DNA from 3 places in the Mesorhizobium sp. WSM3866 genome. Region 2 is predicted to be linked to each of the others. Evidence: predicted binding sites of a transcription regulator. Region 2 holds the regulator's gene; each other region holds the start of a gene.
What was found. Region 2 encodes PhoB, which activates phosphate uptake and scavenging genes when phosphate is short. Its sites were predicted from a motif close to TGTCATNNANCTGTCAT; they were not measured.
Positions count from the first base shown of each region.

Region 1: a site for PhoB is predicted at 2,733-2,749, ahead of CK222_RS03360 (ceramide glucosyltransferase). Genes of this name have one in related genera too.
Region 3: a site for PhoB is predicted at 2,364-2,380, ahead of CK222_RS28090 (RNA degradosome polyphosphate kinase). Genes of this name have one in related genera too.

Region 1 is NZ_NSGC01000001.1:702,509-712,294, reverse strand. Features, by position in the region: SAM riboswitch at 123-200, shown strand; gene CK222_RS03365 (O-succinylhomoserine sulfhydrylase) at 257-1,447, shown strand; gene CK222_RS03360 (ceramide glucosyltransferase) at 1,489-2,634, opposite strand; gene apaG (Co2+/Mg2+ efflux protein ApaG) at 2,853-3,245, shown strand; gene CK222_RS03350 (Hsp33 family molecular chaperone) at 3,298-4,329, opposite strand; gene argF (ornithine carbamoyltransferase) at 4,438-5,349, opposite strand; gene CK222_RS03340 (aspartate aminotransferase family protein) at 5,365-6,564, opposite strand; gene CK222_RS03335 (GcrA family cell cycle regulator) at 6,922-7,440, shown strand; gene CK222_RS03330 (magnesium and cobalt transport protein CorA) at 7,564-8,574, opposite strand; gene phoU (phosphate signaling complex protein PhoU) at 8,696-9,421, opposite strand; gene CK222_RS03320 (ATP-binding protein) at 9,530-9,786, opposite strand, start outside.
Region 2 is NZ_NSGC01000002.1:579,529-589,314, reverse strand. Features, by position in the region: gene CK222_RS07125 (sugar ABC transporter permease) at 1-778, opposite strand, end outside; gene xylF (D-xylose ABC transporter substrate-binding protein) at 1,016-2,056, opposite strand; gene CK222_RS07115 (ROK family protein) at 2,404-3,639, shown strand; gene phoB (phosphate regulon transcriptional regulator PhoB) at 3,956-4,645, opposite strand; gene phoU (phosphate signaling complex protein PhoU) at 4,665-5,369, opposite strand; gene pstB (phosphate ABC transporter ATP-binding protein PstB) at 5,390-6,193, opposite strand; gene pstA (phosphate ABC transporter permease PstA) at 6,190-7,041, opposite strand; gene pstC (phosphate ABC transporter permease subunit PstC) at 7,045-8,031, opposite strand; gene pstS (phosphate ABC transporter substrate-binding protein PstS) at 8,094-9,152, opposite strand; partial or broken gene CK222_RS07080 (response regulator) at 9,672-9,786, opposite strand, start outside.
Region 3 is NZ_NSGC01000019.1:16,224-26,009, forward strand. Features, by position in the region: gene ppx (exopolyphosphatase) at 1-11, opposite strand, end outside; gene CK222_RS28090 (RNA degradosome polyphosphate kinase) at 8-2,203, opposite strand; gene CK222_RS28095 (zinc-finger domain-containing protein) at 2,444-2,689, shown strand; gene CK222_RS28100 (FAD-dependent monooxygenase) at 2,716-3,942, shown strand; gene CK222_RS28105 (amino acid ABC transporter ATP-binding protein) at 4,092-4,895, opposite strand; gene CK222_RS28110 (amino acid ABC transporter permease) at 4,911-6,068, opposite strand; gene CK222_RS28115 (amino acid ABC transporter permease) at 6,073-7,260, opposite strand; gene CK222_RS28120 (amino acid ABC transporter substrate-binding protein) at 7,323-8,351, opposite strand; gene CK222_RS32560 (hypothetical protein) at 8,521-8,658, opposite strand; gene CK222_RS28125 (cystathionine beta-lyase) at 8,931-9,786, shown strand, end outside.

The DNA of each region.
Region 1 (9,786 bases), on a different contig from region 2:
GCGAAGTCATTGTCGTCGCAGTTTCCTGTCGCAAAACCGCGGGACACTTTTGCGGAAGCTGCCTGGTACAAACCTCTTAATCAAGCCGGCAATTGACGCAAGCGCGGGCGAGGTCTAAAGGGTCGTTATCCCGTGGTGATTTGGCCGGTCGGCTTGCAGCCACGTTAAACAAGTCGCTAAAGGACCGTCGGGCCGCAAGGCCGTATGGACCGGTTGCGACGTCGCGGCCGGTTTTTTTGTGTTTGGAAGCAGGGCGATGACCAAGACGCGTAACTGGAAACCTCAAACGGCACTCGTGCATGGCGGGACGCTGCGTTCCGGCTTCGGCGAGACCGCCGAGGCGATGTATCTCACCCAGGGCTATGTCTACGAGACGGCCCAGGCAGCGGAGGCCCGCTTCAAGGGCGAGGAACCCGGCTTCATCTATTCGCGCTACGCCAACCCGACCGTCGATATGTTCGAGAAGCGCATGTGCGCGCTGGAAGGCGCGGAAGACGCACGTGCAACCGCTTCCGGCATGGCCGCCGTGTCCGCCGCCCTGCTCTGCAGCGTCAAGGCCGGCGATCACATCGTTGCGGCGCGAGCCCTGTTCGGTTCCTGCCGCTGGGTAGTCGAGACGCTGGCGCCGCGCTATGGCATCGAGGCAACGCTGATCGACGGCACCGACATTGCCAATTGGGAAAAAGCGGTCAGGCCGAACACCAAGCTGTTCTTCCTGGAAAGTCCGACCAACCCGACGTTGGAAGTGGTCGATATCGCCGCTGTCGCCGCTTTAGCAAATTCGATCGGCGCACGCGTGATCGTCGACAACGTCTTTGCCACGCCGCTGCAGCAGAAGCCGCTGCAGCTCGGCGCCCATATCGTGGTCTACTCGGCGACCAAGCACATCGACGGACAAGGCCGCTGCCTCGGCGGCGTCATCCTGTCGGACAAGAAGTGGATCGACGAGAACCTGCACGATTATTTCCGGCACACCGGCCCGAGCCTGTCCCCATTCAACGCATGGACGCTGCTGAAAGGCCTCGAGACGCTCCCGCTGCGCGTGCGCCACCAGACCGAAAGCGCCGGCAAGATCGCGGACTTCCTGGCTGGCCGGCCGGAGATCGCCCGCGTCATCTATCCGGGCCGGGCCGACCATCCCCAGGCGGATATCGTCAGGAAGCAGATGTCGGGCGGCTCGACGCTGATCTGCCTCGACGTCAAGGGCGGCAAGCAGGCGGCCTTCGCCTTGCAGAACGCGCTCGACATCGTGCTGATCTCGAACAACCTCGGCGACGCAAAGAGCCTGATCACGCATCCGGCGACGACGACGCACAAAAACCTCACTGACGAGGCCCGCGCCGAGCTCGGCATCGGACCAGGCACGCTCAGGCTCTCCGTCGGGCTGGAGGATACCGACGACCTGCTCGCCGACATCGAACAGGCGCTGAAGGCGGCGAAGGAATGAACCGCCACGGCGGCAAAGAGGGCGCTTGAGCCGCAGCCGGCTCAAGCAATCTCGTCGAGTTCAGTCATCCCGCTGTTGCGGATGGTCATTGCGTTGCCACGCCATTCGACGGCCCCGCCAAGCCAGCCGCGCGCCCAGATGGCGGGAAGCATCGCGTCGCGCACGATCATCGCGGTGACGCTGCGCGGCGACAGATGCCAGCCCTTGGACCAGGCGAGCATGCATTCGGGCACATAGGCGATCGCCAGCACGCAGAGCGCGGTCGTGGGCAGGCTGACACCGGCGCTTGCCGCCGCGATCAGCGCCAGAAGCAGTGGCGCGACCACACCGGTCAGGATTTCGGGCGCGAAGAACAATGGGAAGGTGACGCGGCGCAGCCGCGCCCAGCGCGCCTGGCGCGACCAGATTTCGGCGAGCGTGCGCTGGCCGAGCGGCTGCTCGAAGGGCGCGGCCACGAGATTGACCCGAAGGCCAAGGCTGTTGACCAGCTTGGTCGCCGCCGCGTCCTCGGCGATTTCGGCGGCCAAAGCCTGGATGCCGCCATTTGCATCCAGCATCGGCTTGTTCCACAGCATGCTCTTGCCCTGGGCGAAGCCAAGGCCGAGCGCTTCGCCGGCATATTGCCAGCGCGCCTGCAGCGTGTTGAGGAAGACGCATTCGACTTCGGCCCAGAAACCGTCCGGCCGCGAGCCGATCGGCGTCGAGCAGACGAGGCCGGTGTCCGGTCCCCAGGCCGCCATCAGATGCTGGACATAGCCCTTGGGCATCAGCACGTTGGAATCGGCGAGGATCACCCAGTCGTGCCGCGCCGCCTGCCAGCCCTTGATGCAGTTGTTGAGCTTGGGATTGGCGCTGATCCTGTCATCGCCGACGAGGAGCCGCGCCGGAACATTCGGAAATCGCGCGATGGCGGCGTTGATCAGCTTGACCACGGGATCTTCGGCGTGCGCGACGCAGAAGATCATTTCGTAGCGCGGCCAATCGAGCGAGAAGGCGCGGTCGAGCGTCTCCTGCGTGAACGGCTCCACGCCGCGCGACGGCACGACGATCGAGACAGGCGGCTGTTTGCTGGAAGGCGGAGGAATGACCCGCCTGGGCTTCAGCCGCGACGATGCGAGCAGGATGCTGGCAAGGTTGGAAAAAAGAAGGGCCGAGGAAGCAAAGGCGGCTGCGAGGGTCAGTTCCATCGAGATCTGGTCACTCCGGAAAGGCCGCCCGCGGCCGTTTCATCACTCGACAAAGCGCCCGAGTCGCCCGCACGGTTTGTGCACACCAACATTGTCATGTGTCACTTAAATGACATTGTTTGTCGGCACTTGCGGTGGAAAAGCCGGCAGGCTGGCGACGCTGCGGAGGTAGAACCGCGAAGCGCGCTAAAATGTTCCCTGCGGCACCGGAGTGGCTCATGTATCGCGCCGTGACGCGCAACATCGAAGTGCAGGTCAGGCCGTTCTATCTGGAGGACCGTTCCGATCCGTCCGAGAACCGTTATGTATGGGGCTACCAGGTGACGATCGACAACCGGTCGGACGAGTTCGTGCAGCTTCTGTCGCGCTACTGGCACATCACCGACGGGCGTGGCCGAGTCGAAGAGGTGCGCGGCGAGGGCGTGGTCGGCGACCAGCCGGAGCTCAACCCCGGCGACAGCTATCAGTACACGTCGGGATGCCCGCTCTCGACGCCATCCGGCATCATGGTCGGCCACTACACGATGCGCAACGGTCGCGGCGAAACGTTCGATATCGCCATTCCGGCTTTCTCGCTCGATATGCCGGGAACGAAAAGGACGGTGAATTAAAGAACTCGAGTTCCCCGCCTCCGCAAAGCGGGGGCGAGGAACCGGAGCTTTCTCACTCCGCCGCAAACTCCGCCGGATCGAAGTCGTACTGCGTCGAGCAGAACTCGCAAGCGACATGGATGCCGCCGTCCTCGGTCGAGTCCCTGATCTCCTCGGCCGAAAAGCCTTCGAGAATGCCTCGGATTTTGTCGCGCGAGCAGGAGCACTGATCGGCGACCGGCACACCGCGGAACACGCGCACGCCGTGCTCGTGGAACAGCCGGTAGAGCAGCCGCTCGGCGCCCACCGTCGGATCGATGAGCTCGGTCGGCTCGATGGTGCCGAGCAGCGCCAAGAGTTCCCGCCAGGAATTGTCGGCCGGTTCGTGCGTCACGTCTCGTGGATCGCCATCCCCGCCCGAAATGTCGGGCACGCGCATGCGTTCGGGCGCCTGCGGCAGGAACTGCGCCAGGATACCGCCGGCGCGCCATTGCTCGCGGGCCCCGCCCGGGCCCGGGGTCACCAGCTTCGCAACCGACATCCTCAGATCGGTCGGGATCTGCTCCGACTGGCGGAAATAGGTGCGCGCGGCTTCTTCCAGCGATGTGCCGTCGAGTTGGACGATGCCCTGATAGCGCTGCGTGTGCGCGCCTTGATCGATGGTCAGGGCCAGGACGCCGGTGCCGAGCAGCTTCTCCTGCGAGATCTCGCCCGAGGCAATCAGTGCCTGCAGCCGGTCGGCGTCGAAGCGCGCATAGGCGCGCAACGAATGCGGCGTGGTGAAGTCTGCCACCAGCATGTCGACCGGTCCGTCGGTGCGGGTCTGCAGGATGAACTTGCCCTCGAATTTCAGCGACGTGCCGAGCAGCACGGTGAGCACGCAGGCCTCCGCCAGCAGGCGCGCGACCGGCTCGGGATAATCGTGACGGCTGAGAATGGCGTCGAGCCTCGGCCCGAGCTGCACGGTGCGGCCGCGCACATCCAGGGGCGCTACTTCGTAAGGCACGACATGGTCGTCGCCTGCGAAGCCGAATTCGCCGAGTTTGGGTTGATGCTCAGCCAAGGAAAGCGTTTCCAGCATGACAAAACTCCGGGGCGCATCCATCCCGCTTTCCAGGCGGCATGGGTCGAAGCGCGTTCGATTTCAGTGATGGCCCGCAAATAGGCATCACACATCCCCGGATCAAGTTGGCGCGGATCAAGTCGACCCCGGTCAAGCGCCCAGGCACCAGGCCAGCACCGCCTTCTGGGCGTGCAGCCGGTTCTCGGCCTCGTCGAAGACCACCGAATGCGGTCCGTCGATCACCTCGTCGGTGACCTCCTCGCCGCGATGCGCAGGCAGGCAGTGCATGAAAAGCGCGTCGGACTTCGCCCTCGCCATCAGCGCGGCGTTGACCTGGTAGGGCAGGAAGACGTTATGGCCGCGGGCGCGATGCTCCTGGCCCATCGATACCCAGCTGTCGGTGACTACGCAATCGGCCTGGTCGACGGCCTCTTCGGCCGAGCCGGCAAACCGCACCTTGCCGCCATTGGCCTTCGCCCAGTCGACATATTTCTCGAACGGCTCGCTGCCCTCCGGCACGGCGACATTGAGGTTGAAGCGGAACCGCGCCGAGGCTTCTAGAAGCGAGTGCAGCACATTGTTGCCGTCACCTGTCCAGGCGAAGGTCTTGCCGGCCACCGGACCGCGATGCTCCTCATAGGTCATGATGTCGGCCATCAGCTGGCAGGGATGGGTATCGTCGGTCAGCCCATTGATCACCGGCACGGTCGCGTTTTCGGTGAGTTCCAGCAACCGGTCATGCGAGGTGGTGCGGATCATGATGGCATCGACATAGCGCGACAGCACCTTGGCGGTGTCGGCGATGGTTTCAGAACGGCCGAGCTGCATCTCGGTGCCGGTCAGCATGATGGTCTCGCCGCCGAGTTGGCGCATGCCGACGTCGAAGGAAACGCGCGTGCGCGTCGAAGGCTTGTCGAAGATCATCGCCAGCACCTTGCCCTCGAGCGGCTTCGAACGCTCGCCGGCCTTGAGCCTGGTCTTTCGCGCCATCGCATCGTCCAGCATGACGCGCAGATCGCCTGCGGAAACGGCGGACAGGTCGGTGAAGTGACGAACGCTCATCGGCAGATTCCAGAACTACTTCGCGGCTTCGGCCGTAATCGCGTCGGTCAGGCCCTTGGCGCCCGACCGAATGCGTTTCAGCGCCTCCCCGATCTCCTCGTCGGTGACGGTGAGCGGCGGCAAAAGCCGGATGACGTTGTCGCCCGCCGGCACCGCAAGCAAGTGCTGGTCGCGCAGCGCCATGTTAACCTTGGCGTTGGGCATGGCGCATTTCAGCCCTAGCATCAGCCCGCTTCCCCGGATGCCTTCGATGACCTCGGGAAATTCGTCGGCGACCGCCGCCAGTCCTTGCTTCAGCAGCAATGCCTTGCGCTGAACGTCCTCGAGGAAGCCGTCGGCCAGCACGACGTCGAGCACGGCGTTGCCCACCGCCATCGCCAGCGGATTGCCGCCGAAAGTGGTGCCGTGCACGCCGGCCGTCATGCCAGCCGCCGCGTCGTCGGTTGCGAGGCAGGCACCCATCGGAAAACCGCCGCCGATGCCCTTGGCGATCGCCATCAGGTCAGGCGTGACGCCCGCCCACTCATGCGCGAACAGCTTGCCGGTGCGCCCGATGCCGCACTGGACCTCGTCGAAGATCAGAAGCAGGCCATGCCGGTCACAGAGTTGCCGAATCCGCTTCAACGACTGCGTCGGCACCGGGCGGATGCCGCCCTCGCCCTGCACCGGTTCGATCAGGATAGCCGCGGTTTCCGGTGTGATCGCCTTCTCGGCGGCATCGATATCGTCGAACGCGACCTGGTCGAAGCCCTCGACCTTCGGACCGAAACCCTCGAGATATTTGTACTGACCGCCGGCGGCGATCGTCGCCAGCGTGCGGCCGTGGAAGGCGCCCTCGAAAGTGATGATGCGGAAACGCTCCGGATGGCCTTTGACGAACTGATAGCGCCTGGCCGACTTGATGGCGCATTCCAGAGCCTCGGCGCCCGAATTGGTGAAGAACACCTTGTCGGCGAAGGTTGCATCGACCAGCCTTTCGCCCAGCCGGCGCTGCTCCGGGATCTCGTAGAGATTGGAGACGTGCCACAGCTTGGCCGCCTGCCCGGTGAGCGCCGCGACCAGATGCGGATGGCTGTGGCCCAGCGAGTTCACGGCGATGCCGCCGGCGAAGTCGAGATATCGCTCGCCCTTGTCGGTGACCAGCCAGGTCCCCTCCCCGCGGTCGAAGGCCAGGGGTGCGCGAGCAAAAGTCTCGTAAAGCGCCGAACCGCTCATTATATGCGTCTCCGGAACCGGAAATCAAAAAAGCCGCCAATGCGGCGGCCTTTGCGGCTTATCATGTTTTTCGGCCATGAAGTCAACGAAAAGGTCGCGCAGAAGCGCGCGGCAAGGCTCCAGCGCCACGCCGGCCCATCAGCGGTTGGGCAAGTTGGGGAAAACCGTAAAAACCGAATCGGTGTTGCCCTGGGGACTCTTGTCACCGAGTCAGCGCATAAGGTAATTGTAGTCGAGAAATAACTAGATTTCGTGCGGCGGATCTAATCACCCGGTACATGTGGTGTCGTTTGCCCGGCGAGAGCCGGCTCGGGAAAGGATTCTGACCGCCGCACGCCTCAGCAGGAGCGCGGTCTCATGAACTGGACTGACGAGCGAGTCGAACTTCTCAGGAAATTGTGGTCGGAGGGTCTCAGCGCCAGCCAGATCGCCGCGCAGCTCGGCGGTGTGAGCCGCAATGCCGTTATCGGCAAGGTGCATCGCCTGAAACTGTCGGGCCGCGGCCGCGCGACCGCGGCGCCGGCACGGCAGAAGAAGGCCACGCAGGGCGCCTCGATGCAGAAGTCCGTGGCTCGTGCCGCCAGCGCAGCCCGTCATGTGACGGCCTCCATCGGCGCGACCGCTCTGCAGGTGCAGTTCGAGGCGGAGCCGGTGGCGCGCCACTATATCCGCCCGGTCGAGAACGTTGTCGTGCCAATCTCGCGCAACCTGCAGCTCGTCGAGCTGACCGAGCGCACCTGCAAATGGCCCAACGGCGATCCGCTGTCGGAAGACTTCAGCTTCTGCGGCAACGACGCTGGCGAAACCGGGCCGTACTGCAAATACCATGCAAGGGTGGCGTTCCAGCCGGCGGCGGAAAGGCGCAGAAGCCGCTAAGCGAATAGCGAATAGCGAATAGCGAATAGCGAATAGCGAATAGCGAATAGCGAACGAAATAGGAATAACATCGGTATTCGAGTCCGGCACAAGCTTCTTTATCGCTATTCGCTATTCGCTATTTCACAGCCATCCATTCTTCCTGAACCGCCAATACAGAAACGCGCAGATCAGCGCGATGGCGGCCAGGACTGTCGGGTAGCCGTATTCCATCTTCAGTTCAGGCATGTCGTCGAAATTCATGCCGTAAATGCCGGCGAAGGCCGTGGGCACCGCCAGGATGGCCGCCCATGAGGCCAGCTTCTTGGAGATCGCCGTTTCCTGGCTCTGTCCGACCAGAAGGCTTGCCTCGAAGGCGAAGGCGAGCACCTCGCGCAGGCTGTCGATCTTTTCCTGCACGGTGCGGATGTGGTCCGTCACGTCGCGGAACAGCGGATGCATGGCGGCATGGATCTGCGGCAGCTCGGCGCTGGTCAGCCGCCGGCAGACCTCGACCAGCGGCAGCGCCGCGTTGCGCAGCCTGAGCAGATCGCGGCGCAGCATGTAGAGCCGCTCGATGTCGCCACCGCTCATCGGCTTCAGCAGCACCTTGTCCTCGATCTGCTCGACCTCGTCCTCGATCTGCTCGAGCACAGGCATGTAGTTGTCGACGATGAAGTCGAGAATTGCATAGAGGACGAAATCCTCGCCCTTGGCGAGCGAGGACGGGCAGCTTTCCCAGTGCTGGCGCACCGCGGCGTAAGAGGTCGACGGGCCGTGCCTGACGCTGACGATATAGCCGGTGCCGACGAAGAGATGCGTCTCGCCGAAGGTGACGCGGCCATCGATCAGTTGCGCTGTGCGGGCGACGATGAACAAGGCATCGCCATACTGTTCGATTTTCGGCCGCTGATGCGGGTGTTCTGCGTCTTCGATCGCCAGATCATGCAGATGGAACTGCGCCTGCACCCTAAGCAGCAGGTTGCGGTCCGGCTCGAGCAGGCCGATCCAGACGACATGGCCGGGCTTTGCCGCCCATATGCCGGCCTCTTCGATCGTAATGTCGGCGACGCGCTTGCCGGCGGAATAGACGCTGCACGCAACAATGCCGGATGTCGGCTGCGGGGCCGCGGTCAGGTTTCGAACTTGCTCCATCGCAAAACCTCCGAGACGGCGACTGACAAAACTGCTGCACCTGGAATAGCTTAGCCTAAATTGGAAAGCCGTTCGAGTGGCCGCCCCTTCACTTGGCCGATCTTGGGTCGCCGATACCGCGTCACCCGGCCGATACTGGGCCAGGCAACACCACCTGGTCGGTCTTGTCGCCCTTCGGCCGCTCGGCCGGCATCTGGTCGCCGGTGACGATGTAATAGATGGTTTCGGCGATGTTGGTGGCGTGGTCGCCGATCCGCTCGATGTTCTTGGCGCAGAACAGCAAGTGGGTGCAGGGGGTGATGTTGCGCGGATCTTCCATCATATAGGTCAGAAGTTCACGGAACAGCGAAGTGTACATGGCGTCGATCTGGTCGTCGCGGTCGCGCACGAAGCCGATCTTCTCGACCGAGCGCGAGGCATAGACGTCGAGCACTTCCTTAAGCTGCGTCAACGCCAGATCGGCTAGCGCCTTGAGGCCGCGGAAGAGGCTGCTCGGCTGGCGGCCGTCAATGACCGCCGCGACGCGCTTGGCGACGTTCTTGCCGAGATCGCCGACGCGCTCGATGTCGGCCGAGATGCGGATGGCGCCGACGATCTCGCGCAGGTCCGTCGCCATCGGCTGGCGCCTGGCGATGATGACGATCGCCTTGTCGTCGATCTCGCGCTGTCCCTCGTCGAGAACGAGATCGTCCTGGATGACTTTCTGTGCCAAACCCGGATCGGCGTTCACGAGGGCCGCGATAGCCTGCTCGACCATGCGCTCGGCATGCCCGCCCATGGCGGCGATGCGCTTCGACAGGAATTTCAGTTCTTCGTCATAGGCACTGACAATGTGGACGGACTGCATCGATATGCCTTCTCGGTTCCTGCCGGCTGGTGCGTTCCCTCAATCTGCTGCTGATACGCGAGCCGGATGACAGAAAAAAGAAAATGCCGGTTGCCAACCAATATAGGATCATTGAGCCGGCAAATGAACCGTGAACGCCGCGCCCTTGCCGACTTCCGACTTGATCGACAGCCTTGCGTTATGACGTGTCAATATATGCTTGACGATCGAAAGGCCAAGGCCGGTGCCTTTCTGAGTCCGGCTGTTTTCCACGTCGACGCGGTAGAAGCGCTCCGTGATGCGGGGGATGTGTTCCTCGGCAATGCCTGGACCATAGTCCCTTATGGTCACGTCGATGCCTGGGTCGTGGCCGTCCTCGGCGTGTG
Region 2 (9,786 bases):
AGGTGACCGCGCCGAGCAGCGTCTCGGCCCAGATCGGACGCAGCGGAAAACGGAAGCGCTTGCGCTGCACCCTGCCGTTGAACAGCGCAAACACCACGGCAACACAGGCGACGGCGCCGACGATCCAGCTCCATTTGGCGCCGATCGAGCCGGCCGGTCCGCCGCCCATCAGTTGGAAGGTGGCGTCGAGCGGCGCCACCGTCTGGCCGCTGGTGACCCACCAGGCAGCACCGCGCCAGACCAGCAGCCCGCCAAGCGTCACGATGAAGGCCGGCACTTCGAGATAGGCGATGACGAAGCCCTGGAAGGCGCCGATCAGCAGGCCGAGCGCCAGGCCGATCAACAGTGCCAGCACCCAGATCCAGGGATTGCCAAGCTCGAGCCCAACCATTCGCACCAGGAAATGCACTTGGGCAAAGCCCATCACCATGCCGATCAAACCCTCGGCCGATCCGACGGAGAGGTCGATGTTGCGCATGACGATGACCAGCACCATGCCGGAAGCCATGATGGCCACGGCCGAGGTCTGCACCGACAGGTTCCACAGGTTGCGCGGCGTCAGGAACGTTCGGCTATCGAAATCGAGCGGATTGACGCCGAGCCGCAGGCTCGAGATGACATGCAGGCCAATCCAAATGATCAGCAGCGCGCCGACCATGCCGAGCATGCGTGTGTCGAGCTCAGTCGCCTTGAGGAAGCGCCCGACGGTGCTCAGTTCGGAAGCCCGCGCGCGATCCGCCGCCGGGTTGGCCGGCGTATCAGAGGTCGTATCGGTCATGATCTCCTCCCGCCGGCTTGCCGTCTGGCGCGGATGCCGGACCACGATGCTAGAGCAATTCCGGGAAAAAGTGCGTAGCCGCCTGGAATTGCGCGGAAACAAACGGCTGGAGCAGTTCGGCGATCCTGCCGGACAGTGACCTGCCCCCAATGGTCTCCGGCTTCAGTACTCCCGAAAGCCCTTGGGAAACACCGCGGCCGTTGGGCCGCGGCGCTGCGTTTGAACCTGACGGCCAGCTTAGTTGCAGACCGCGACGCTGCCGGCGGCAACGCCCGCGCAGACTTCATCCTTCTTGATCCAACCCGCGTCGATGACGAGGTTGAGATTATCCTTGGTGATTGCGACCGGGGTCAGGAACAGCGACTTGACGGTGTTGCCGCCAGGCGTCGTGAAGTCCTTGGCGCCCGCGATGTCGGTCATCTTCTTGCCGTCGGCGAGCTGCGAGGCGATCTCGGCGGCGTGCTTGCCGAGCTCGCGCGCGTCCTTCCACACCGACACCGTCTGGGTGCCGAGCGCGATGCGGTTGAGCGCGGCATGGTCGCCGTCCTGGCCCGAGACCGGAACGGTGCCGGCCAGCCCTTGCGCCGTCAGCGCCGCGACGACGCCGCCGGCAGTGCCGTCATTGGCCGCCACCACCGCGTCGACCTTGTTGTCGTTGGCGGTCAGGAACTGCTCCATGTTCTTCTGCGCGTTGGCGGGCAGCCAGCCGTCGGTATAGGCCTCGCCGACATTCTTGATCTTGCCGCTGTCGATGGCTTCCTTCAGCACTTCCATCGAGCCGGAGAACAGGAAATCGGCATTCGGGTCGGCGCCCGAGCCCTTGATGAAGACGTAGTTGCCCTCGGGCTTGGCCTTGAACACCTCGCGGGCCTGCATGCGGCCGACTTCCTTGTTGTCGAAGGTCAGATAAAACACGTCCTTGTTCTCAATCAGGCGGTCGTAGCCGACGACCGGAATGCCTTCGTCGAGTGCCTTCTGCACCGCCGGCCCGATCGCCGAGGCGTCCTGCGCCAGGATGATCAACGCATTGGCGCCCTGCGAGATCAGGCTTTCGACGTCGGTCAGCTGCTTGCCTGGATTGGACTGTGCGTCGGCGGATATGTACTTGTCGCCGGCGGCCTCGATCGCCTTCTTCATCGCCGCTTCGTCGGTCTTCCAGCGCTCTTCCTGGAAATTGGACCACGAGACGCCGATCACCTTGTCCTTCGCCTCGGCGACCGACGCCAACGTCAACGACATGACGACCCCCGCCAGCATGGCGGCTGCGAATCTCTTCATGATATCCTCCCTGCGCCCCTCGCGGCGCGACCCAGATTGGCCCGAAGAGCATGCAAAGGCTTTTTTTCGAGCCTCGAAAAAATACTGATCCAAGGCTAAGGCGCTGTCAACTGCAATTCTGACGGTTTTTGAGGTGTCGCGTACTTTTTTCGAGACCCGTAATAAATAATGACAGTGCCGACCGCTTCTGCCACTATCGCGCAACAGTTCGGAGGAGGCGCAGCCCGCGTCCACCGAAACTTGTAAAAACCGGGACGGTTCGGGTGCCGGCGTCCGGGTGAATCGATCTGGCGCGTCGCCGGGTCCTGTGCATGATCGAGAGGCCGCGCTGACTGGGAGGAGAAAAAATGTCGGTCGGAATCCGCCACGACGATCTGCGCCGGCGCAACCGCGCCATGGTGCTCTCGGCCGTGCGCTGGGCCGGCCAACCGTCGCGCACGGAAATCGCCGCGACCACCGGGCTCAGCCATTCGACCATTTCGGCGATCTCTTCCGACCTGATCCAGGAAGGCATCCTGGCCGAGAGCAAGCCGAGCGAGACCGCGTCTCTGAAGCGCGGCCGGCCACAGGTGGGCCTCGCGCTCAAGCCGGAGGCGGCGGCGGTGGTAACGGTGGTGCTGTCGCTCAATTTCCTCTCGGTCGCCGTTATTGATTATGCGGGCCAGGTCATCGCCGAGGAGCAGCGCCGCCTCGATACGCTCACCATGCCGCGCAACGAGCTGATCGGCGAATGCTTGGCGATCGTGCGGCGCCGGCTGGACGATCCGGACCTCGACGTCGGCAGCGTCGCCCGCATCGCCATGGGCATCCAGGGCATCACCGATTCCCATGCCCGCGCCATGCTGTGGTCGCCGATCACGCCGCTGACCGACATTCCCTTCGCCGACATCCTGGAAAAGGAATTCGGCATTCCGGCCACCATGGAGAACGACTGCAACATGATGGCTGTGGCGCTGCAGTGGCGCGATCCCCACCGCTATCGCGACAATTTCATCGCCATTCTGCTCTCCCACGGCATCGGCATGGGCCTGGTTCTGAAGGGCGAGCTGTTCACCGGCACACATTCTTCCGGCGGCGAGTTCGGCCACATGATCCATCGCCCGGGCGGCGCGCTCTGCCGTTGCGGACGCCGCGGCTGCGTCGAGGCCTATGCCGGCAACTACGCCATCTGGCGCAGCGCCATGAAGATGAGCGAGGACGCCGAGCCGGTCGATGTCGGCGACGCCGACATGCGGGCGCTCGCCGCCAAGGCGCGCGAGACGGATGGCCCGGAGCGCGAGGCCTATCGCCGGGCCGGCGAGGCGCTGGGCTTCGGCCTTGGCAGCCTGTTCGCGCTGATCGACCCGGCGCCGGTCGCCATGGTCGGCGTCAGCGCCGCCGCCTTTGACCTGATCGAGCCGGCGCTGCGCGAGGCGATCGGCCAGACCGCCGGAGGCCAGCATTCAAACTCGATCTCCTTCGATACCGAGCCGAACGAATTGCCGCTGATCCGCGAAGGCTGCGCCGTGCGCGCGCTGACCTTCGTCGACCAGGAGATTTTCGCCCCGGGCGTGCAGGCAAGAGCGGGCAAGAACGTGGCCTGAGCAGCTTCGATAGCGATCGTTGGCTTCTGTGCGTCCTGCAGACGCCGGAGATTAGCGAAGGCCCCGCAGCTTCGTCATTCCAGGGCGGAGCAGGAGCGAAGCTCCGTCGCGGAGACCCTGGAATCCATGCCATTACCTCAATCGTCGGATGAGCGGAGCAGAATTTCTGCACCGCCGCGGCGCGTGGAAGTCGCGTGGATCGTCGGGTCTGCGCCGCGTCGCGACGCTTCGTGCTCCGCCCGTGGACGGCGAAGCACCAGCGTCTCGATAACCCGCCAGCGCAGATAGAACCCGTCAGACCTTCGGTGCCCTGGATCTAATCTTCCCTGATCGCGTAGCCCGCCCCACGGATGGTACGTATGACGTCCGGCATCCGGCCGTTGTTGACCGCCTTGCGCAGGCGTCCGACATGCACGTCCACGGTGCGCTCGTCGATATAGATCGTCTCACCCCATACATTGTCGAGCAGCTGGCTGCGTGAGAACACCCGGCCGGGATGCCGCATCATGAATTCCAGCAGCCTGAACTCGGTCGGGCCGAGCCGGATCTCGCTCTTCTTGCGGTAGACGCGATGCGATTCGCGATCGAGCACGATGTCGCCGACCTTGAGCACGCTGGACAGCACCTCCGGCTTGGCGCGGCGCAGCAGCGCCTTGACCCTGGCCATGAATTCCGGCGTCGAGAACGGCTTGACCAGATAGTCGTCGGCGCCGGTCGAGAGGCCGCGCACCCTGTCGCTTTCCTCGCCGCGCGCGGTCAGCATGATGATCGGCAGGCGTTCGGTCTCGGGCCGCATCCTGAGGCGCCGGCAAAGCTCGATGCCGGACACCGCCGGCACCATCCAGTCGAGCACCAGAAGGTCGGGCACATTCTCCTGCAGGCGGATCTCGGCCTCGTCGCCGCGCGTCACCACCTCGACCTGATAGCCCTCGGATTCGAGGTTGTAGCGGAGCAGCACCCCCAGCGGTTCCTCGTCCTCCACCACCATGATGCGTGGCGCGATCATATAGCAGGCACCTTCGCGGTCAGGCCGCCGGCGCCGACATCGTCGTCTCGTCCTGCTTAGGACGATTCGCGGGCAATTGCGTGCCGGTCAGCACATAGTAGGCGTTCTCGGCGATGTTGGTGACGTGGTCGCCGATGCGCTCCAGATTCTTGGCGCAGAACAACAGATGCGTGCAAGCCGTGATGTTGCGCGGATCCTCCATCATGTAGGTCAGGAGCTCGCGGAAGACGGCGGTGTATTTGACGTCGATGCGCTCGTCGTCGTTGCGGAGCTTGGCGAGCGCCGTGGCGTCGCCGGCCGCGTATTCCTCGATCACGCCCTGCACCTGGATCAGCACCAGCTGCGCCATCGAATCGATGGAGTGCGAAAGGTCGCGCGGCGCGGCGCTGACGCCGACCGAGCCGACGCGCTTAGCGATGTTCTTGGCAAGGTCGCCAATGCGCTCGAGATCGCCGGCCATGCGGATGGCGCCAACGACGCTGCGCAGGTCGTCGGCCATCGGCTGGCGTTTGGCAATCAGCGTGATGGCGCGATCGTCGAGCTCGCGTTGGCGCGCGTCCATGATGGCATCGTCGGAGACCACGCGCTGCGCCAGCGCGTTGTCGGAATTCAGCAGAGCCTTGGTCGACGCGCCGACCATCGAGCCGGCAAGATCGCCCATGTCGCGGATGAGCTGGCTGATCTGCCTCAGATCCTCGTCGAAGGAAGCGACCGTATGGGCCATGGTTATGTCCTCGTATGAACTCAGCCGAAGCGGCCGGTGATGTAGTCCTGCGTGCGCTTCTCGCGGGGCGAGGTGAAAATCTTTTCGGTCCGGTCGAATTCGATCAGCTCGCCGAGATACATGAACGCCGTCTGCCGCGAGACGCGCGCCGCCTGCTGCATGTTGTGGGTGACGATCACGATCGTGTAGTCGGCCTGCAGCTCGTCGATCAGCTCCTCGATCTTGGCGGTCGAGAGCGGATCGAGCGCCGATGCCGGCTCGTCGAGCAGGATGACCTCCGGCTTCACCGCCACCGTGCGGGCGATGCAGAGCCGCTGCTGCTGGCCGCCCGAAAGGCTCTGGCCACTGGCGTTGAGCTTGTCCTTGACCTCGTTCCACAGCGCGGCGCGCTTCAGCGCCTGTTCGACGCGATTGTCCATCTCGGCCTTGCTGATCTTCTCATACAGCCTGACGCCGAAGGCGATGTTCTCGTAGATCGACATCGGGAACGGCGTCGGCTTCTGGAACACCATGCCGATCTTGGTCCTGAGCAGGTTGAGGTCCTGCGAACGGTCGAGGATGTTCTTGCCGTCGAGCAGCACCTGGCCTTCGGCGCTCTGCTTCGGGTAGAGCTCGTAGATGCGGTTGAGCACGCGCAGCAGCGTCGACTTTCCGCAGCCCGAAGGTCCGATGAAGGCGGTGACGCTGCGCTCGGGCAGCGACAGGTTGATGTCCTTCAGCGCCTTCGACTGGCCATAGTAGAAGTTGAGGTTCTTGACTTCGATCTTGGCCTTCTCGGCGGTCGTCTCGGCTACGTTCAGGTCGGTGGACAACATCGGTTTCATCTGTCCTCTCTGCGTCCGGTAAGGCTGCGGGCGAAGATGCTCAGCCCGAGAACCGTCAGGGTGATTATCAGTGCGCCCGTCCAGGCCAGTTGCTGCCATTCCTCATAAGGGCTCAGCGCAAACTGGAAGATGGTCACCGGCAGGCTGGCCATCGGCGCGTTGAGATTGCTCGACCAGAACTGGTTGTTGAGCGCGGTGAAGAGCAGCGGCGCCGTCTCGCCCGAAATCCGGGCGATCGCCAGCAATATACCGGTGACGATGCCGGACAGTGCGGCGCGATAGGCGACCGAGCGGATCACCACCCAGCGCGGCGCGCCGATGGCGGTGCCGGCCTCGCGCAGCGCGTTGGGCACAAGGTTCAGCATGTCCTCGGTGGTGCGCACGACGACGGGGATCACCAGGATCGACAGCGCCACCGCGCCGGCGATCGCCGAGAAATGACCCAACGGCCGCACCATCAGCTCGTAGACGAACAGGCCGACAATGATCGATGGCGCCGACAACAGGATGTCGTTGATGAAGCGCACCACCGTCGTGAGGCGCGAGAAGCGCCCGTACTCGGCCATATAGGTGCCGGCGAGCACGCCGATCGGCGTGCCGACGACGATGCCGATCACGGTCATCACGATGCTGCCGTAGATGGCGTTGAGCAGGCCGCCGGCGTCGCCGGGCGGCGGTGTCATTTCCGTGAACACCGAAAGCGAGACACGCGAGAGCCCCTTATAGAGAAGGGCGCCGAGGATCAGCGCCAGCCAGACGAGGCCGATGCCCGCCGCTATGGTGCACAGTGCCATCATCACGGCGTTCTTGCGCTTCCGGCTTCGGTGGAGCGATGCGGCTGTCGACATCGGTCAGGCTCCCGTGCGGCTATCGATGCGCAACAGCATGTAGCGTGCGAGCGCGAGGATGATGAAGGTGATGATGAACAGGATCAGTCCGAGCGCCACCAGTGAGGACGTGTAAAGCTCGCCGTCGGCTTCGGTGAATTCGTTGGCGATGGTCGCCGAGATCGTCGTACCGGGCGCAAACAGCGAGGCGCTGATGCGGTGCGCATTGCCGATGACGAAGGTGACGGCCATCGTCTCGCCGAGCGCGCGGCCAAGACCGAGCATGACGCCGCCCATGATGCCGACCCGCGTATAGGGGATGACCACGCGCCGGGTCACTTCCCAGGTCGTGCAGCCGATGCCGTAGGCCGATTCCTTCAGCACCGCTGGCACCGTGTCGAACACGTCCTTGGTGATCGAGGTGATGAAGGGCAGCACCATGATGGCGAGGATCAGCGACGACGTCAGGAGGCCGATGCCGTAGGGCGGACCGGCAAACAGGCTGGCGAGACCCGGTATGCCGTGGAAAAGATTGATGATGAATGGCTGTACCGTCGTCTGCAGGAATGGCGCGAAGACGAACAGGCCCCAGATGCCGTAAATGATCGAGGGAATGCCGGCGAGCAGCTCGACCGCGATGCCGATCGGGCGCCTGAGCGGGCGCGGGCAGAGCTCGGTCAGGAAGGCGGCGATGCCGATGCCGATCGGCACGGCAATGAGGATGGCGATGGCCGAGGTGACGACGGTGCCGTAGATGGGCGCGAGCGCGCCGAAATTCTCGGTGACCGGATTCCAGGATTCAGTCGTCAGGAAGGAGAAGCCGAACTTCGACAGCGCCTCCCACGAGCCGGCGATCAGCGAGACCGCGACGCCGCCGAGAAGAAGCAGCACGAGTATGGCGGAGAGGCGCGTGACCGTTCGGAAGATCGTGTCGGTCAGGGCGAAGCGGCGCACCGTCGCTTCCCTGGTCCGTATGGCGGACGATGTCACGGCTTCGGAAACGGCTGTCATTTGCCCTCGCATTTCGAAAGAGACAGGAGGGCGCCCGAGGCGCCCTCCTTATTCCGGAGGAATTACATGCCGGAGTAGAGCGGCTTGCCGTTGCTGTCGACGATGTCCTTGCTCCACATTTCCTCGACGCTCTTCACGACCGCGTCGGGCATCGGAACATAGTCCAGCTCGGCGGCCATGTCGTCGCCCTTGGCGTAGGACCAGGCGAAGAACTTGAGCGCTTCGGTGGTGGCCGACGCATCGTCGGGCTTCTGGTAGACGAGGATCCAGGTCGCGGAGGTCATCGGCCAGCTTTCAGCACCAGCCTGGTTGGCCAGGATGACGCCGTAGCCAGGCTTGGAGCTCCAGTCGGCATTGGCTGCAGCGGCCGAGAACGCGGCAGCGGTCGGCTCTACCTTCTTGCCATCCTTATTGATCAGGTCGGTATAGGTGAGCTTGTTCTGCTTAGCATAGGCATACTCGACATAACCGATCGCGCCACCGGTCTGCGCGACGTTGTTGGCGACGCCCTCGTTGCCCTTGGCGCCGATGCCCACCGGCCACTCGAGCGCGGTATTGACGCCGACCTTCGACTTCCAGTCGGCGCTGACTTCGGCCAGATAGTAGCTGAAGTTGAACGTGGTGCCCGAGCCGTCGGAACGGTGCACGACCGCGATCGCCTGGTCGGGCAGCTTGACGTCGGGGTTGAGCTTCTTGATCGCCTCGTCATTCCAGTTGGTGATCTTGCCGACGAAGATGTCGGCCAGCGTCGGGCCGTCGAGCACCAGTTCGCCCGGCTTGACACCTTCGAGGTTGACGACCGGAACGATGCCGCCCATCACCATCGGGAACTGCGCGAGCCCGGTCGACTTGAGATCCTCGCCCTTGAGCGGCGCGTCCGAGGCGCCGAAGGTCACGGTCTTGGCCTTGATCTGCTTGATGCCGCCACCGGAGCCGATCGACTGATAGTTGAGACCGATGCCGGTCTCCTTTTTGTAGACGTCGGCCCACTTGGCGTAGATCGGATAGGGGAAGGTAGCGCCGGCACCGGAGATGTCGGCCGCCATAGCGGCGGAGAGGGAAAGCGTGGATGCCGCAGCCATTGCAATCGCAACGGCCGCCGAGCGGATGAAATGTCTCATGTGGCCTGCTCCTGTTCGGAATATGGTCTTTCGGCAACCCTTTTCTGTCGGCGCCTGACGAGCGCAATAGACGTCGATTATTACAGTCGCATGACAGTTTCGTGTCAGCCCGGTAACGCCTGAACGGGGATGCCTTGGGGGGGCCTGCGGCCGCCATTTGCGGACCCAGCCGAAGTTTGCCGCGGGAATCAGTAGCTTGTCCGACTTTTGAATCAAAAATTATCCCGGCGGCCGGATCTCCGGCCGCCGGGAAATAAAATCCGGACGAGAGCGCGTTGCCTGTGCGCCAGAGCGGATCATGGCCTGGCCATCGCCGAAAACAGGTCCGTTGGGGTAGAGTCGACGCTGTTCCTTGCCGGCGGTCGCTGCTCCCGCCCGTAACCGAAGGGCGGAATCGACAGCAGCCATTGTCCTGACCTGGCCTTCGTTTTGTATGGTGCGATCACACCATATGTCTGCGTTGGACGCCCGCCGACGGACCTCGTCGATGACGCCGTGAACGGCCGCGCAGAAAGGCTGTTATCCGGCGCTGCGGCGGACTTCCGCGTCCGACCCGAGCCATCTTTCAAGCTTCTCGAGCAGCGCCTTCGGGCTGATCGGCTTCGGCAGGTAATCGTCCATGCCGGCTTCCAGG
Region 3 (9,786 bases), on a different contig from region 2:
ACTGAAATCACGCGGCGGCGTTCTTCTTGCGGCGCTTGAACTGTGCAATGCGCCTGGGCGCATGCGATTTCAGCGCGTCACCCCGTCCGGAAAGGCTCGGATTGGTCATGAAATATTCCTGCGCGTTGAACGGTTCCTCGCCCTCCTCGAGCGCAGCGCGCCGGGAGGTGCCATCAGCCAATACGTCGAAACTTTGCTGATTGTCCATGATGTTGCCGAGCATGATCTGGCCAAGCACCTGTTCATGCACAGTCGGATTGGTGATCGGCACCAGGGTCTCGACGCGGCGGTCGAGATTGCGCGGCATGATATCGGCCGAGGAGATGTAGACGATCGCTTCGTCGGACGGCAGACCGTGGCCGTTGCCGAAGCAGTAGATGCGGCTGTGCTCTAGGAAGCGGCCGACAATCGACTTCACCCTGATGTTCTCGGAAAGACCCGGCACCTGCGGCCTCAGGCAGCAGATGCCGCGCACGACGAGATCGATCTCGACGCCGGCGCGGCTGGCGTCATAGAGAGCGTCGATGACGGTCGGATCGACGAGCGCGTTCATCTTCATCCAGATACGGGCCGGCCTGCCCTCGAGCGCATGGGCGATCTCCTCGGCGATGTGCCTCAGGATGCGGTCGCGCAGCGTGAACGGCGACACCGCAAGACGCATCTCCTCGGCAGGCTCGGCGTAGCCGGTGATGAAGTTGAAGATCTGCGCGACATCGCGCGCGATCGTCGGGTCGGTGGTGAAGAAGGACAGGTCGGTGTAGATGCGGGCGGTGACCGGATGGTAGTTGCCGGTGCCGAGATGCACGTAATTGCGCAGCCGGCCGTCCTCGCGGCGGACCACCAGCGACATCTTGGCGTGGGTCTTCAACTCCAGGAAGCCGAACACGACCTGGACGCCGGCGCGCTCGAGGTCGCGCGCCCAGCGGATATTGGCCTCTTCATCGAAGCGCGCCTTGAGCTCGACGAGCGCCGTCACCGACTTGCCGGCCTCCGCCGCGTCGATCAACGCCCGCACGATCGGGCTGTCGTTCGAGGTGCGGTAGAGCGTCTGCTTGATGGCGACGACTTCCGGATCGGCCGCCGCCTGGCGCAGGAACTGCACCACGACGTCGAAGGATTCGTAGGGGTGGTGGACGATGATATCCTTCTCGCGGATGGCGGCCAGGCAGTCGCCGCCATGCTCGCGGATGCGCTCGGGAAAGCGTGGGTTATAGGGCGTGAATTTGAGGTCGTCGCGCGGGATGGCGACGATCTCGGAGATCTGGTTGAGCGCCAGCGGCCCGGTGAGCACGCTGATGCGGCTCGACGACACTCCGAGCTCGCCGGCGACGAAGTCGCGCAACTCGGCCGGCATCAGCGTGTCGAATTCGATGCGGATGACGGAGCCGCGGCGGCGGCGCTTCAGCGCCGTCTCGAACAGGCGAACGAGGTCTTCCGATTCCTCCTCCACCTCGATATCGCTGTCGCGGATGATGCGGAACGTGCCCGAGCCCTTGACCTCATATCCAGGGAAGAGCTTGCCGATATACAGGCCGACCGCTTCTTCCAGCGGGATGAAGCGGACATGATGCTTGCGGTCGGGCAGACGGATGAACCGCCGCAGCGCCACCGGCAAGCGCAAGAGCGCGCTCATCTCCTCGCCGTTCTTGCGGTGGCGCAGCTGCAGCGCCATTGAGAAACCGAGATTGGGGATGAACGGAAACGGGTGCGCCGGGTCGATCGACAGCGGCGTCAGCACCGGGAAAACCTGACCCTGGAAATGCTCCTCCAGCCAGGCCTTCTCGTCCTTGGTCAGGCCGTCGCGGGGGATGCTTTCGATGCCTTCCTTGTTGAGCAGCTCCATCAAGACCGACAGGCTCTTCTGCTGGTCTTCCTGCAGGCGCTCGACCTCGCGCAGCAATTGCTCCAACTGCTGCTCAGGCGTGCGGCCGTCCGGGCTCTTCAACGCGATGCCCTCGCGCACCTGACCGGCGAGGCCGGCGACGCGCACCATGAAGAACTCGTCGAGATTTGCGGCCGAGATCGACAGGAAGCGGACGCGCTCGAGCAGCGGGTGATGCTCGTTCAGCGATTCCTCGAGCACCCGGCGGTTGAACTGCAGCCAGGAAAACTCGCGGTTGACGAAACGGTCTGGATTGCCGCCGTCCGGGCTCGCCGCCTCGACGGTGATGAACTCGCTCTGCACCGGCTTCAGTTCGTTCATGGTTCCTGCTCTTGGCCACAACGTCGTTCTTTGAGCGCCATACGCCGCCGGACGCGCTATGCACGCTCTAACACGCTCTTATGACGCATGATGTCACGGAATCGCTTCGTTTCCGGTCTCATGCGCTTAACCGGCTCAACTTATCCTCTGCCAGGCTTTTGCGACAGTTTCATTTCATCGATCTTGCAAACCGGCCGGTTATGATCCAGATGCAAACGGGCCGAACTGAAGGAGACGACGATGGCAGGCGGTACCATTCCCCATTTCCAGAACGACGCGGGCCATCCGGCGATCGATATCGGCGTCAAGGAATTCATGTGCACCGGCGCCAATCCGCCTTTCGACCATCCGCATGTATTCCTCGACATGGGCGACGACAATGAAAAGGTCTGCCCTTACTGCTCGACGCTCTACCGCTATTCGCCGAAGCTGAAGGCGACGGAAACCGAGCCTGCCGGCTGCCTCTATATCGACCAGGCCGCCTGATCGCGGATCTGGGTGACCGCTAGACCATGGAGGAGGCGCGGTCCCGGCAGGTCGTCATCGCCGGGGCCGGTATCGCCGGACTGACGGCAGCTCTTGCCTTTGCCGAACACGGCCATGCCGTCACGGTGCTGGAACAGGCCAGCCAGCTCGAAGCGGTGGGCGCGGGCATCCAGCTTTCCCCCAACGCCACCCGTATGCTCAGTCGGCTCGGCGCGCTCGACCGGTTGCGGCTGAGCGCGATCCGCCCGGAAGCGGTGGTGCTGAAGGGCGCTGCCACCTTGCGCGAACTGGCGCGCGTGCCGCTCGGCCAGGCCGGCGAAGAGCGTTGGGGCGCGCCCTATCTGGTGGCGCACCGCGCCGACCTGCAGGCGGCGCTGACGGCGCGGATGGCGGAGCATCCTGAAATCCAACTCGTCACCGGCGCGCGGGTAACGGACGTCGCTGTTCACCCGCAAGACATCGCCGTCGCCGCCGAAACGGATGGCGGCAGCATCGAGGCCGCCGGCGGCCTGCTGATCGGCGCGGACGGCGTCTGGTCGTCGGTTCGCAGGCTGCTTGCGGGTCGAGAGCCGGCCTTCGGGAAGAACCGCTTCTCGGGCGAGCTGGCCTGGCGCGCAACGGTTGCAGCGACAAGCGCCGCCGGCCAGGCTTTTGCAGCAATCGCCGCCGGCGACTGCATCACCGCCTTCCTGCATCCCGGCTTCCATATGGTCGCCTATCCGGTGAGCAAAGGCAGCGCCTTCAATCTGGCCGCCTTCACCAAGGGCGAGCGCATCGCCGAAGGCTGGTCCGGCCATGCCGATCCCGCCATTCTCGCCAGCGCTATGCGCGGCACGTCGCCCGCGCTGGCGAGACTCGCCGCGCTCGCCGGGCCTTGGACGGCGTTTCCGATCCACACCGTCGAGCAGGCTCGCTGGACGATGCCGCAGGTAGCCCTGATCGGAGACGCGGCGCACGCCATGACCCCGTTCGCGGCGCAGGGCGCGGCGATGGCGATCGAGGATGCCGCGACGCTCGCCGATCTGGTCGCCGACTTCCCCGGCGATCGGCGGCAGAACCTCTCCACATGGGAAAATCGCAGGCGCCCGCGCATCGAGAAGGTGATCAGACGCGGCGCGCTCAACCGCCTGGCCTGGCACGCATGGGGCCCGGTTGCGATCGCGCGCAACCTGGTGTTGGCGACGCGGCCGGCGGAGAAACTCGCGGGAGATTTGGACTGGCTCTATGGCTGGGAGGAGCGGAACAGGCGGTGAGGCGTTCGCTGCAGCGGTGTCCTGCACGACCGCCAATGCTACCGCGCCTCGACAACTATGGAAGGCGAGACCGGCAGCGCGCTTCACCAACCGGTCGCTCAAAAGCCCCGGCCGTTGGCGGCCGGGCTTCTCGAATTGGCGTCAGAAGCTCAGTGCAGGATCTGCGACAGGAACAGTTTCGTGCGCTCATGGCGCGGATTATCGAAGAACTCGGCCGGCGTGTTCTGCTCGACGATCTGGCCCTGATCCATGAAGATCACCCGGTTGGCGACCTTGCGGGCAAAGCCCATCTCGTGGGTGACGCAAAGCATCGTCATGCCTTCTTCGGCAAGGCCAACCATCGTCTCCAGCACTTCCTTGATCATTTCCGGGTCGAGCGCCGAGGTCGGCTCGTCGAACAGCATGATGCGCGGGTTCATGCAGAGCGAGCGGGCGATCGCCACGCGCTGCTGCTGGCCGCCGGAGAGCTGTCCAGGATATTTGTTGGCCTGCTCCGGGATCTTGACGCGCTTCAGGAAATGCATGGCGATTTCCTCGGCCTGCTTCTTTGGCGTCTTGCGCACCCAGATTGGCGCCAGCGTGCAGTTCTCCAGGATTGTCAGATGCGGGAACAGGTTGAAGTGCTGGAACACCATGCCGACCTCGCGGCGCACCTCGTCGATCTTCTTCAGATCGTTGGTGAGTTCCTTGCCGTCGACGATGATCTTGCCCTTCTGGTGCTCTTCCAAGCGGTTGATGCAGCGGATCATGGTCGACTTGCCGGAGCCGGACGGACCGCAGATGACGATGCGCTCGCCGCGCATCACCTTGAGGTTGATGTCCTTCAGCACATGGAACTCGCCATACCATTTGTGCATGCCGACGATGTCGATGGCGACATCTGTCGTCGAGATGTGCATCTTCTTGGCATCGACCTTGAGGTCTTCCGCGCTGACGGCGTTTTCGGTGGCCATGGCCAATTCCCCTTTTTATCGTTTGTAGCCGGTGTCCAGCCGGCGCTCGGTGTACATTGAATAGCGCGACATGCCGAAGCAGAACAGCCAGAACACGAAGGCGGCGAAGATCAGGCCGGACTTCGGGGTCTGCGGCGTCGCCCAGTTGGGATCGGAGAAATTCTGCTTGACCACGCCGAGCAGGTCGAACATCGAGATGATGAGCACCAGGCTGGTATCCTTGAACATGCCGATGAAGGTGTTGACGATGCCGGGAATGACCAGCTTCAAGGCCTGCGGCAGCACGATCAGGCCCATCTTCTGCCAATAGCCGAGGCCGAGCGAATCGGCGCCCTCATACTGGCCCTTCGGGATCGCCTGCAGGCCGCCGCGCACCACTTCCGCCATATAGGCGGCGGCAAACAGCGACACGCCGATCAGCGCCCTGAGGTACTTGTCGAAGGTGACGCCCTCGGGAAGGAAAAGCGGCAGCATGACGCTGGCGAAGAACAGCACGGTGATCAGCGGAATGCCGCGCACCGTCTCGATGAAGACGACGCACAGCCATTTGACGATCGGCATCTGGGAGCGACGGCCGAGCGCCAGAGCGATGCCCAGGGGCAGCGACACGGCCATACCAACGAAGGAGAGACTGAGCGTCACCAGCAGCCCACCCCAGCGCGAGGTCTCGACATGCGGCAGGCCGAACACGCCGCCGACCAAAAGGAAGTGGGCGACGACCGGCAGCACGAGGAAGAGCAGGATGGCGTTCAGCCCCTTGCGCGGCACGCGCGGGATCAGCATAGGCACCAGCAACACCACGAACAGGATGGCGACCAGGATAGGCCGCCAGCGTTCCTCGATGTGATAGGTGCCGAACATGAACTGGCCGAACTTGGCGTTGACGAAAGCCCAGCAGGCGCCGGTCCAGCCGTCGGGCTGGATGCCGCCTTGCGAGACGGTGGCGCAGACCGTGCGGTCCGGCCCGGTCCACACTGCGTTTATGAAGGCCCAGTTGATGACCTGCGGCAGGATCCAGGCGACTATGGCGATGCCGAGGATGGTCAGGATAGTGTCGCCAACCGAGGCGGTCAGGTTCTTGCGCACCCAGGCATAGGCGCCGCGCTCGCCAGGAGGCGCCGGCTGCGCCAGCGTCATCTCGGTGCGCACCCAGGACATGTCGTGTTCCTGCATGGCTCTACCTCTCCACCAGCGCCATTCTGGCGTTCACCACGTTCATCACCGCAGAGGTGACGAGGCTCAGCACCAGATAGGCGATCATCATGAGGAACACGCCCTCGACCGCTTGGCCGGTCTGGTTGAGCACCGTGCCGGCGGTGGCGGTGAGATCGGGGTAGCCGATGGCGATCGCCAGCGAAGAGTTCTTGGTGAGGTTCAGATACTGGCTGGTAAGCGGCGGGATGACGATGCGCATCGCCTGCGGGATCACCACCAGGCGCAGGATCGGCCCGGAGCGTAGGCCGAGTGCAGCCGCCGCTTCGCTCTGGCCTTTGCTGACGCCCTTGATGCCGGCGCGCACGATCTCGGCGATGAAGGCGGCCGTGTAGAAGGAAAGCGCCAGCAGGAGCGACAGGAACTCAGGCTTGATCTGAAATCCGCCTGTCAAATTGAAGGTCGACTGCTTCGGGAAGTCGAAGGTAAGCGGCATGCCGGCGAGCAGGAAAGCGAGCACGGGTAGTCCGACGATCAGGGCGACCGAGGTCCAGAACACCGGGAATTGCTGGCCGGTGGCCATCTGCCTTTGGCGGGCCCGATATGCGACAAACCACGCCATGGCCAGCGCTACGACAAATGCAACCAGGATCAGCCAGGAACCTTCGCTCCAGATGCCGCGCGGAAAATAGAAGCCGCGCTGGTTGAGGAAGGAGCCGAACGGCAGGTGATAGCTCTCGCGCGGCGGCGGCAGCACCGCGAGCACGCCCGAATACCAGAAGAAGATGACCAGCAGCGGCGGAATATTGCGGAAGATCTCGACATAGACCGTGCAGATCTTACGGATCAGCCAATTTTGCGATAGCCGGCCGATGCCAATGATGAAGCCGACTATGGTGGCGAGGACAATGCCGGCGGCGGCAACGATGATTGTGTTGAGCAGGCCGACGATAAGCGCACGGCCATAGGTTGCGTCCGACGTGTAGGCAATCGGCGTGTCGGAGATATCGAAACCGGCCCTGTTCCTGAGGAACTGGAAGCCTGACGCGATGTGAAGGCGCTGGAGGTTCTCGATGACGTTGTTGACGATCCACCAGATCGAAACGAACAGAAGAATTACGACCAGCGTCTGAAAGAACAGGGCGCGTATTTTCGGGTCATTGATGAAGGAGCCGCGACCCGGCTCCTGCCGAAGGATTTCCTGCGAAGCCATAGACGATCCCCTGAAAAGAGAAACCGGGAGGCAGACGACCTGCCTCCCGGATCACATTTCAATCAGCGAACCGGCGGACCATATTGCAGGCCGCCCTTCGTCCACAGAGCGTTGATGCCGCGCGCGATCTTGAGCGGGCTGCCCGAGCCGACATTGCGCTCGAACATTTCGCCGTAGTTGCCGACCGCCTTGATGATGTTGACAACCCAGTCGTTGGAGAGGCCGAGATCGGCGCCGTACTTGCCATCGGGCTCAGTGCCAAGGAGGCGCTGGATGTTCGGATCGGTCGACGACTTCATCTCCTCGACATTGGCCTGCGTGATGCCGGCTTCCTCGGCATTGAGCAGCGCAAAATACGTCCACCGCGCGATATGGGCCCATTGATCGTCGCCCTGGCGCACGGCCGGACCGAGCGGTTCCTTGGAGATGATCTCGGGCAGCACGACGTGGTCGGCGGGCGAGGAGAGCGTCAGGCGGATGCCGTAAAGGCCGGACTGGTCGGTGGTGTAGGCGTCGCAGCGGCCGGAATCATAGGCGGCGTTGACCTCTTCCAGCTTCTCGAACACGACGGGGTTGTACTCCATCTTGTTCTTCTTGAAGTAGTCGGCGAGGTTGAGCTCCGTGGTGGTGCCGCTCTGCACGCAGACCGCGGCGCCCGAAAGCTGCAGTGCGGAGTTCACACCCGGCAGCTTCTTGGCGTTGATCATGAAGCCCTGGCCGTCATAATAGGTGACGCCGACAAAATCGAGGCCGAGCGCGCTGTCGCGGTTGCTCGTCCAGGTGGTGTTGCGCGAGAGGATATCGATCTCGCCCGACTGCAGGGCGGTGAAACGCTCCTTGGCGCTGAGCGGCGTGAACTTGACCTTGGAGCCGTCACCGAAGACGGCGGCCGCGACGGCGCGGCAGAAATCCGCATCGATGCCCTTCCAGTCGCCCTTGTCGTCCGGCGCCGAGAAGCCGGCGAGGCCGGTCGAGACGCCGCACTGGATGAAGCCCTTCTGCTTGACGGTGTCGAGCGTGCCGGCCGAAGCGGCGGACGCCATGAGCCCGAGCGCGGCGGCGCCAAGCATGCCCAATGCAATGTGTTTCATGACCCACAGACCCTTTTCTGTTACAGGCGCCCCTAATTGCAGGCGACGCTTGATCTTTTTTCGTTTGTGAATGCAGCTCCCACTTGGGCCCGCTCCCGGACCCGCATCGTTTCGCCGATGCACTGCCTCCCATTCACGAAACGCATCGAAGGCGATTATTCCTGTGAGGTCAAGGGAAATGACCGAATTGCGACACGTTTGAAAACCGATTGCCGCAAATCACCGAATTGCAGCCAAAAGCGCCCGCAAATTGGCCAAGAGCTGCAGCCGGGACCGGCAAGTCCGGCGCCATCGAAATTTTGGCCATTACCTGAACTCCCGCCTCTTACTACTTGTTGGCGGCAATGGAAGGACTGGCGTGATTCGTAGCGAAGAAAGGCGCGCCAGGCTGCCTCCGGCGCATCGTCGCCGGAAGCCTGCAAAGAGCACGAAAGATGAGCCGGCGACCTCTCATTTGGCCCAGCCAAACACCATCGCTTGGCGGGTTCGCAGCGGTTGCGCGACCAGTTCCATGGCTCTATGGCTGAGCCCCTGACACACTGCGACGAGCGACGAACTATGGGCGACGAGCGACGAACTATGGCGACAGACGGCAGCAACATAGGCATCAACACGCGGCTTGCCCATTCCGGCAACAACCCGCGCGACTATTTCGGCTTCGTCAATCCGCCGATCGTGCATGCCTCGACGGTGCTTTACCCCGACGCCGCCTCGATGGCCTCGCGCAGCCAGAAATACACCTACGGGACGCGCGGCACGCCGACGATGGATGCGCTCACGCTCGCCGTCGATGCGCTGGAAGGGTCGGCCGGCACGATCGCCGTGCCGTCGGGACTGGCTGCGGTGACGATTCCCCTGCTCACCTTCGTCTCGGCCGGCGATCATGTTTTGATCGTCGATTCGGTCTATCACCCGACGCGGAATTTCGCCGATACGATGCTGAAGCGGCTCGGCATCGAAGTCGAATATTACGATCCGCGCATCGGCGCCGGAATTGCATCGCTGATCAAGCCCAACACCGAGGTGGTGTTCACCGAGTCGCCGGGATCGAACACCTATGAGGTGCAGGACATTCCGGCGATCGCCAAGGCGGCGCATGCGGCAAACGCGCTCGTCATGATGGACAACACCTGGGCGACGCCGCTCTACTTCAAGCCGCTCGACCACGGCGTCGACATCTCGATCCATGCGGCAACCAAATACCCGGCCGGCCATTCGGACGTCCTGCTCGGCCTGGTCTCGGCCAATGAGGCTTGCTGGAAGCAGCTCTATGAAGGGTTCTGCACGCTGGGCTGCTGTTCGGGCCCGGACGACATCTACCAGACGCTGCGCGGCCTGCGCACCATGGGGGTGAGGCTGGAGCAGCACCAGAAGAGCGCGCTCGAAATCGCGCGCTGGCTGGAGGAGCAGCCGAGCGTGGCGCAGGTGCTGCATC